Linked DNA regions of Streptantibioticus cattleyicolor NRRL 8057 = DSM 46488. The main gene of each other region encodes a partner of the protein of the gene in region 2 in a complex. Links are inferred from orthologs where the notes say so. Each region holds a gene or a part of one and is shown on either strand. Other genes may lie near its edges.

What was found. The genes of interacting proteins can lie anywhere in the genome.
Region 1: the proteins of uvrA (region 2) and mfd are in contact, whole or in part, in a crystal structure (PDB 4DFC), measured with the Escherichia coli proteins. The link is inferred for Streptantibioticus cattleyicolor NRRL 8057 = DSM 46488 from one-to-one orthologs.

The regions. Positions count from the first base shown.
Region 1 is NC_017586.1:2,249,109-2,253,773, forward strand. What follows is about bases 529-4,665. They hold mfd (transcription-repair coupling factor), read right to left. Parts: upstream 4,332-4,665; coding sequence 729-4,331; downstream 529-728. Other genes in these bases: SCATT_RS09890 (SurA N-terminal domain-containing protein), read right to left, coding at 529-563; SCATT_RS09900 (coiled-coil domain-containing protein), read right to left, coding at 4,602-4,665. In the rest of the region: more of SCATT_RS09890, read right to left, coding at 1-528. UniProt on the Escherichia coli protein: Couples transcription and DNA repair by recognizing RNA polymerase (RNAP) stalled at DNA lesions. Mediates ATP-dependent release of RNAP and its truncated transcript from the DNA, and recruitment of nucleotide excision repair machinery to the damaged site.
Region 2 is NC_017586.1:1,203,559-1,208,181, reverse strand. What follows is about bases 649-4,214. They hold uvrA (excinuclease ABC subunit UvrA), read left to right. Parts: upstream 649-987; coding sequence 988-4,014; downstream 4,015-4,214. Other genes in these bases: SCATT_RS05105 (Rieske (2Fe-2S) protein), read left to right, coding at 4,127-4,214; SCATT_RS05115 (maleylpyruvate isomerase family mycothiol-dependent enzyme), read right to left, coding at 649-671. In the rest of the region: more of SCATT_RS05115, read right to left, coding at 1-648; more of SCATT_RS05105, read left to right, coding at 4,215-4,537; excinuclease ABC subunit UvrC, read left to right, coding at 4,620-4,623. UniProt on the Escherichia coli protein: The UvrABC repair system catalyzes the recognition and processing of DNA lesions. UvrA is an ATPase and a DNA-binding protein. A damage recognition complex composed of 2 UvrA and 2 UvrB subunits scans DNA for abnormalities.

The sequences.
Region 1 (4,665 bases), 1.0 Mb from region 2 along the record:
CACGTCCCGTAGCGCGGGTTGACGTCGATGCCGAGCCGCGCGGAGGTCTTGGCCAGCGACTTGGTGAGCGCGGCCTGGCCGTCCGGGGAGTTGAGGTCGACGCCCTGCCGGTGGGCGAGGGCCTGCGCCTCGGCCTGGACCCGGTAGAAGTCGTCGATCTGGCCGGGGGCGACGGCGTACTGCTGGAGGAGTTGTTCGCGCAGCGCGGTCGGGCCGCCCGCCTGCTGTTCCGCGGTGGCCCGCAGTTCCTGGACCTGGCGCCGGGTGACGGTGATCCCGGCGTCGCGGGCGGCCCGGTCGAGCACCCGGTCGAAGAGCATGGAGCCGAGGGTGGCCCGGCTCAGGTCACCGGTGGCCTGCCCGAGCTGGGCGGTCCGGCCGGCGCCGCCCTCGGCGTCGCGTACCGCCTCGACCCGGGCCTGGAGGGCGGAGACCGGGATCTTCTCGCCGCCGACCACCGCAGCCGCACCCGGGTGCGCGGTGCCGCAGGAGGTGAGCAGCGGTGTGGCGGCCAGCAGCGCTGCGGCGGTCACGGAGAGCGTGGCGGTACGGCGGCGGACCATGGAGCCTCCCGGCGGTTGATCGAGCGGTACGTGCATCGACCTGGCGCTGATCGAGAATAAGGACTCGCGGCCTGTGATATCCACAACTCCGCGACACTCCGCACAACGACGTCCCGCCCGCCCGGTGTCGCCCGGCTCCGTGGGCGTACCGGGCGGGCGGCCGCGTCAGGTGCCGATCACCGAGGTCAGGAACTCCGCCGTCCACTGGAGCAGTTCCCGGCCGACCACCGGCTTGCCGCCGATCGTGCCGGTGGACGGACGCGGCACCAGCACCTGCTTGGCGGCGGGCTTGAGGACGCTGCGCGGGTGGAGCCGCTTGAGGCGCAGCTCCTGCGACTCGCGCAACTCCACCGGCCCGAAGCGGATGTTGGAGCCCTGCAGGGTGATGTCGGTGACCCCGACCCGGCGGGCCAGCAGCCGCAGGCCGGCCACGAGCAGCAGGTTCTCCACCGGCTCGGGCAACTTGCCGTACCGGTCGGCGAGTTCCTCCCGTACCGAGGCGATGTCCTCCTCGGAGTTGACGGCCGCGATGGCGCGGTAGGCCTGGAGGCGCAGCTGCTCGCCGGGGGCGTAGTCGTGCGGGACGTGGGCGTCGACCGGCAGCTCGATCTTGACCTCCAGCGGCGCCTCCTCCTCGGCGCCCGCCCCGGACTCCAGCGCCGCCCGGTAGTCGGCGACCGCCTCGCCGACCATGCGCACGTACAGGTCGAAGCCGACCCCGGCGATGTGGCCGGACTGCTCACCGCCGAGCAGGTTTCCGGCGCCGCGGATCTCCAGGTCCTTCATGGCCACGTACATGCCCGCGCCCATCTCGGTGTGCTGGGCGATGGTGGCCAGCCGCTCGTGGGCGGTCTCGGTGAGCGGCTTCTCCGGCGGGTACAGGAAGTAGGCGTAGCCGCGTTCCCGGCCCCGGCCGACCCGGCCGCGCAGCTGGTGGAGCTGGCTGAGGCCGAAGTTGTCGCCGCGTTCGACGATGAGCGTGTTGGCGTTGGAGATGTCGATGCCGGACTCCACGATCGTGGTGGAGACCAGCACGTCGAACTTCTTCTCCCAGAAGTCCACCACGACCTGTTCCAGCGCCGTTTCGGACATCTGGCCGTGCGCGGTGGCGATCCGCGCCTCGGGGACGATCTCCCGCAGCCGGGCGGCGGCCCGGTCGATGGACTCCACCCGGTTGTGGATGTAGAAGACCTGGCCCTCGCGGAGCAGTTCACGCCGGATGGCGGCGCCGATCTGCTTCTCCTCGTAGGGGCCGACGAAGGTGAGCACCGGGTGGCGCTCCTCCGGCGGGGTGGTGATGGTGGACATCTCGCGGATCCCGGTGACCGCCATCTCCAGGGTGCGCGGGATCGGGGTGGCCGACATGGTGAGCACGTCCACGTTGGCCCGCAGCTTCTTCAGCTGCTCCTTGTGCTCGACGCCGAAGCGCTGCTCCTCGTCGACGATGACCAGCCCGAGGTCCTTGAACCGGGTCTCGGAGGAGAACAGCCGGTGGGTGCCGATCACCAGGTCGACCGAGCCATCCCGCAGCCCTTCCAGCACGGCCTTGGCCTCGGTGTCGGTCTGGAACCGGGAGAGCGCCTTGACCACCACCGGGAACTGCGCGTACCGCTCGGTGAAGGTGGAGTAGTGCTGCTGCACCAGCAGCGTGGTGGGCACCAGCACGGCGGCCTGCTTGCCGTCCTGCACCGCCTTGAACGCCGCCCGCACCGCGATCTCGGTCTTGCCGTAGCCGACGTCGCCGCAGATCAGCCGGTCCATCGGGACCGACTTCTCCATGTCCTCCTTGACCTCGGCGATGGTGGTGAGCTGGTCGGGGGTCTCGGCGTACGGGAAGGCGTCCTCCAGCTCACGCTGCCAGGGGGTGTCCGGGCCGAAGGCGTGGCCGGGGGCGGCCATCCGCGCCGAGTACAGCTTGATCAGGTCGGCGGCGATCTCCTTGACCGCCTTCTTGGCGCGGGCCTTGGTCTTCGTCCAGTCGGCGCCGCCGAGCCGGTGCAGGGTGGGGGCCTCGCCGCCCACGTACTTGGTGATCTGCTCCAGCTGGTCGGTGGGGACGAAGAGCCGGTCGCCGGGCTGGCCGCGCTTGGCGGGGGCGTACTCCACCAGCAGGTATTCGCGGGTGGCGCCCTGCACGGTGCGCTGGACCATCTCCACGTACCGGCCCACGCCGTGCTGCTCGTGCACGATGTAGTCGCCGGGCTGGAGGGTGAGCGGGTCGATGGTCTTGCGGCGCCGGGACGGCATCCGGCCCATGTCCTTGCTGGCCGACTTCTGGCCGGACAGGTCGGTCTCGGTGAGGACGGCCAGCTTCAGGGCGGGGGCGACGAAGCCGTGTTCCACCGAGCCGCAGGCCACGTGGACCACGGAGGGCTCGGGGGCGGCGGTCAGCTCGACGTCGAGGCGGGCGGCGATGCCCTCGCCGCCGAGCACCTCGACGGTGCGGGAGGCCGGGCCGTGGCCCTCGGTGACGTAGACCGTGCGCCAGCCGTCGGCGAGCCAGCCCTTGGTGTCGGCGAGGGCGCGGGCGCTGTCGCCCCGGTAGGTCTCGGGGGCGTGCAGGCCCAGCCGCAGGGTGTCGCCGTCGTCCTCGTCGGCCTCGGCGTCGGCGGAGAACTGGCTCACCGACCACCACGGGGTGCCGGTCCCGCGGGCGTGGTCGCGTACGTCGGCCAGCGACCACAGGGAGGCGGCGCCCAGGTCGATCGGAGCCTCCCCGCCCGCCCGTCGCCCACCACCACCCTTGCCGGAACGGGCTTCGCCCGTGCTGGATGACATCGCGGTGGCCGCCCAGGACGCCTCCAGGAACTCGCGGCTGGTGGCCACCAGGTCGGCGGCGCGGGTACGGACCCGTTCCGGGTCGCAGGCGACGACCACGCTGCCGGCCGGCATCACGTCCAGCAGCAGCTCCATGTCGTCCACCAGGACCGGGGCGAGGGACTCCATGCCCTCGACGGCGATGCCCTCGGCGATCTTGCCGAGGAGTTCGCCGAGTTCGGGGTGGTCCTCGGCGAGCGCGGCGGCGCGGCGGCGCACCTCGTCGGTGAGCAGCAGCTCACGGCAGGGCGGCGCCCACAGGCCGTGTTCGGCCACCTCCAGGCTGCGCTGGTCGGCGACCTTGAAGTAGCGGATCTCCTCGACGTCGTCGCCCCAGAACTCCACCCGCAGCGGATGTTCCTCGGTGGGCGGGAAGACGTCCAGGATGCCGCCGCGCACCGCGAACTCGCCGCGCTTCTCCACCAGCTCCACGCGGGCGTACGCGGCGGCGGCCAGCGCGTCCACCACCTGCCCCAGGTCGGCCCGCTGCCCGCTGCGCAGGCTCACCGGGACCAGGTCGCCGAGCCCCTTGACCTGCGGCTGGAGCACCGAGCGGACCGGGGCGACGACCACCTTGACCGGGCCGGCCGCCGGGTCGTCCGCGCTGGGGTGGGCGAGCCTGCGCAGCACCGCGAGGCGGCGCCCGACGGTGTCGGAACGTGGTGAGAGGCGTTCGTGCGGCAGCGTCTCCCAGGCCGGGAACTCCACCACCGAGTCGGGCGGCAGCAACGAGCGCAGCGCGGCCGTCAGATCCTCGGCCTCGCGGCCGGTGGCGGTCACCGCGAGCAGCGGCCGGCCACTGCTCGCGGCGAGCGCGGCCAGCGCGAAGGGCTGCGCGCCCGGCGGCCCCACCAGGTCCAGACGGCTCCGGTTGCCGCCGCGCGCGGCCTCGGCCGCCTCGGCCAGCGCCGGATCCTCGATGACGACGTCAAGCAGACCGGACAGGCTCATGGATGCATTCCGTCCCGAAGATGTCCAAGGTGTCCCGAAGGCGGACAACGCGAATCGCCCGGCACGAACGCACGGGCCGGGTGTGGATTCCAGCCTACGGCCCCGTACCGACAACGGCCCCCGGGTCCGCCCCGCCCCCGCGGGTACCCGCCCACGGCTCGCGGATCACCCCCACCCGGCGGGGCGGACGGAAGCCGGCAACGGACACCCGCCGCGTCCTCGCTCCCCGCGCGGGGGCCGTGCGACGGGGGCCGGGGTGGGCGGCGGGGGCTACTCGTCGGGGTCGACGGTGCGGCCGGTGAGGGCGGCGAGGCTGGTGCGGACGTGGGCGAGG
Region 2 (4,623 bases):
CCGGCCCGGCCGGTGACCCAGGCGAGCAGGGCGCGGGTGGGGCCGGTGACGGTCAGCTCGGGCTCCTCGGCGGCGCCGATCTCCCACCGCTCACCGCTCTCGGCGTCGTGCACCTCGATGGCGGGAATACCCTCGCGGCCGACGAGGTTGTCCACCCGTGTCGCCAGTTCCCGGGCGGCGAAGTCGGCGGGCAGGTCGCGGCAGGTGTAGCCGATGCCGAGGTCGACGAGGTGCAGCCGCAGTTCGGCCACCCGCCGGTCGGGCAGCTCGGCGGCGGGCTTGACCACGTTCTGCCGGGTGCGCACCTGGGCGGCCCAGTCGGTGGCGGACATCGCCCCGATGGCGTCGGCCAGGCGCCGCGCGGAGGTGCGCAGGTCGTCCAGGTGCTCGGTGAGCGGCCGGCCGGCGCCCTCCTCGATGTCCTTGTTCCGGGTCTCCTCGTCGGCGTACATCGGCGTCTCCACGCCGGTGCGGGCCCAGGTGAGGAGGTTCACCATGGCGTCGGCGTTGCGCGCCAGGTGGGTCAGGACGTGGCCGCGGGTCCAGCCCGGGAGCAGCGAGGGCTCGCCGACGGACTCGGCGGGCAGCGCGGAGACCGCGTCGATCAGCTCTTGCGTGGCACGCCGGACGGCGTCCGCGTCGGCGGCGGGATCGGGGCGTTGGACGGACACGTGCAGCCTCCTTGATCGATGTTCCGTCTCCGACGCTAGCGCTCCTCACTCGACCGGGTGAACCTGGCGACTGTCGGCCGAAAATCGAATACGCGTGCTATAGGCTCGGGAGGGCACGGCAGCAGCACGTCACCGCCGGGCGGCCCCCGTCCGCCCTCCGGCAACGGCTGGATTCCCCGCAACGACCACGAGAGCGGCAGGCACCCCGGTTACGCTGGCTGGGGGACTCCAGGGGGCGCCACCCTCCGATCGCAGGGGGCCTGCCCGTCTCCACCAGGGCGTTGCCCTCCGTTTTCTACGAAAGGTACGGACCGGCGTGGCCGATCGACTCACCGTCCGCGGCGCTCGCGAACACAACCTCAAGAACGTCTCGCTGGACCTGCCCCGGGACTCCCTCATCGTCTTCACGGGTCTGTCCGGATCCGGCAAGTCGTCCCTGGCGTTCGACACGATCTTCGCCGAGGGGCAGCGTCGCTACGTCGAGTCGCTCTCCTCGTACGCCCGGCAGTTCCTCGGCCAGATGGACAAGCCGGACGTCGACTTCATCGAGGGGCTCTCGCCCGCGGTCTCCATCGACCAGAAGTCCACCTCGCGCAACCCGCGCTCCACCGTCGGCACCATCACCGAGGTCTACGACTACCTGCGGCTGCTCTTCGCCCGCATCGGCAAGCCGCACTGCCCCGAGTGCCGTCGGCCGATCTCCCGGCAGTCGCCGCAGGCCATCGTCGACCGGGTGCTGGAGCTGGAGGAGGGCAGCCGCTTCCAGGTGCTCGCCCCGCTGGTGCGCGAGCGCAAGGGCGAGTACGTCGACCTCTTCGCCGACCTGCAGACCAAGGGCTACAGCCGGGCCCGGGTGGACGGCGTCATCGTCCACCTCACCGAGCCGCCCAAGCTGAAGAAGCAGGAGAAGCACACCATCGAGGTGGTCGTCGACCGCCTCACCGTCAAGGGCAGCGCCAAGCGGCGGCTGACCGACTCGGTGGAGACGGCCCTGGGCCTCTCCGGCGGCATGGTCGTGCTGGACTTCGTCGACCTGCCCGAGGACGATCCGCAGCGCGAGCGGATGTTCTCCGAGCACCTCTACTGCCCCTACGACGACCTCTCCTTCGAGGAGCTGGAGCCCCGTTCCTTCTCCTTCAACTCGCCGTTCGGCGCCTGCCCCGACTGCACCGGCATCGGCACCCGCATGGAGGTCGACCCCGAGCTGATCGTCCCGGACGAGGAGAAGTCGCTGGACGAGGGGGCCATCGCCCCCTGGTCGCTCGGCCACACCCGCGACTACTTCGCCCGCCTGGTCGGCGCCCTCGCCGGCGAGCTGGGCTTCCGCACCGACATCCCCTGGAACGGGCTGCCGCAGCGGGCCAAGAAGGCACTGCTGGGCGGCCACAAGACGCAGATCCAGGTCAGCTACCGCAACCGCTACGGGCGGGAGCGCTCGTACACCACGGCGTTCGAGGGGGCCATCCCGTTCGTGCGCCGCCGCCACTCCGAGGCCGAGTCCGACGCCAGCCGGGAGCGCTTCGAGGGCTACATGCGCGAGGTGCCCTGCCCCACCTGCGAGGGCACCCGGCTCAAGCCCATCGTGCTCGCCGTCACCGTCGCGGAGAAGTCCATCGCCGAGGTCTCGGCGATGTCCATCAGCGACTGCGCGGAGTTCCTCCGCTCGCTCACCCTCACCCCGCGTGAGAAGACCATCGCCGAGCGGGTGCTCAAGGAGGTCAACGAACGGCTGCGGTTCCTGGTCGACGTCGGCCTGGACTACCTCTCGCTCAGCCGCGCGGCCGGCACCCTGTCCGGCGGCGAGGCCCAGCGCATCCGCCTCGCCACCCAGATCGGCTCCGGCCTGGTCGGCGTGTTGTACGTGCTGGACGAGCCCTCCATCGGCCTCCACCAGCGCGACAACCACCGGCTGATCGAGACCCTGGTCCGCCTGCGCGACCTGGGCAACACCCTGATCGTGGTCGAGCACGACGAGGACACCATCCGCACCTCCGACTGGGTGGTCGACATCGGCCCCGGCGCCGGGGAACACGGCGGCAAGGTGGTCCACTCCGGCTCGCTCGCCGAGCTGCTGGCCAACGACGAGTCGCTGACCGGTCAGTATCTGTCCGGCAAGCGCGCGATCCCGGTGCCCGAGCAGCGCCGGCCGGTGGACGGCGAGCGGAAGCTGACGGTCCACGGCGCCCGGGAGAACAACCTGCGGGACATCTCCGTCTCCTTCCCGCTCGGCGTCTTCACCGCGGTCACCGGGGTCTCCGGATCCGGCAAGTCCACGCTGGTCAACGACATCCTCTACACCCACCTGGCGCGGGAGCTCAACGGCGCCCGGGCGGTGCCGGGACGCCACACCCGGGTGGACGGCGACGACCTGGTGGACAAGGTGGTCCACGTCGACCAGTCGCCGATCGGCCGCACCCCGCGGTCCAACCCGGCCACCTACACCGGTGTCTTCGACCACATCCGCAAGCTCTTCGCCGAGACGATGGAGGCCAAGGTCCGCGGCTACCTGCCGGGCCGGTTCTCCTTCAACGTCAAGGGCGGTCGCTGCGAGAACTGCTCCGGTGACGGCACCATCAAGATCGAGATGAACTTCCTGCCGGACGTCTACGTCCCCTGCGAGGTCTGCCACGGCGCCCGCTACAACCGGGAGACGCTGGAGGTCCACTACAAGGGCAAGTCCATCGCCGAGGTGCTCGACATGCCGATCGAGGAGGCGCTGGAGTTCTTCGAGGCGGTCCCCGCGATCGCCCGCCACCTGCGCACCCTCAACGACGTCGGCCTGGGCTACGTACGCCTCGGGCAGAGCGCGCCCACCCTCTCCGGCGGCGAGGCCCAGCGGGTCAAGCTCGCCAGCGAGCTGCAGAAGCGCTCCACCGGACGCACCGTCTACGTGCTGGACGAGCCCACCACCGGTCTGCACTTCGAGGACATCAGCAAGCTGATCACCGTTCTGTCCGGCCTGGTCGACAAGGGCAACACGGTGATCGTGATCGAGCACAACCTCGACGTGATCAAGACCGCCGACTGGATCGTCGACATGGGCCCCGAGGGCGGCAACGGCGGCGGCCTGGTGGTCGCCGAGGGCACCCCCGAGCAGGTCGCGGCGGTCCCGGCCAGCCACACCGGCAAGTTCCTGCGGGACATCCTGGGCGAGCGGGTCAGCGACGCCACCCCGTCCGCCCCCAGGCGCGGCACCCGCAAGGCCCCGGCCAAGCAGGTCGCCGCCGCCCGCGGCACCGCCCGCAAGACGGCCACCAGCCGCACCACGGCGGCCAAGACGGCCTCCGGCGGCCCGGCGGGCAAGGCCGCCGCGACCCGCAAGCGCACCAGCGGCAAGGGGTGACCGGCGGCTCCGGGCCCGGCACGCCGGCCACGTAGGGTACGTAGGCGCCGCGCCCCGCCACCCGGCGGGGCGCGGCCCCGACAGGGACCACGTACCGAGCCCGGAGACCACCATGTCCGACCACCCCGCAACCCGCCGCACCGTGCTCCAGTCGGCCGCCGTCGCCTCGGTGGCCTGCCTGGGGCTGAGCGCCTGCGGCGGCCCCAAGCCGATGCCCGAGACCGACCTCGGCAGCCCGGAGCAGGTGCCGGTCGGCGGCGCCAAGGTCTTCCCCGAGCAGCGGGTGATCGTGGCCCAGCCGGCCAAGGGCTCCTTCAAGGCGTTCAGCGCCCGCTGCACCCACCAGGGGTGCGTGGTCGGCGGCAACGTCGACAGCCACGGCGTGGTCACCTGCCCGTGCCACGGCAGCCGTTTCAACACCGCCACCGGCGCCGTGGTGCAGGGCCCCGCCGACGCCCCGCTGGACACCGTCCCGGTACGGGTCCGCGGCGGCAAGCTGATCGCCGGCGGCGCCCAGGGCTGACCCGGCGGACCGGCGCCACCGGGCGACCGGCTCCGTGCCCGCCCGCGCACGGATCGTCGGTCCCCACCAGTAGGGTGAAACCATGG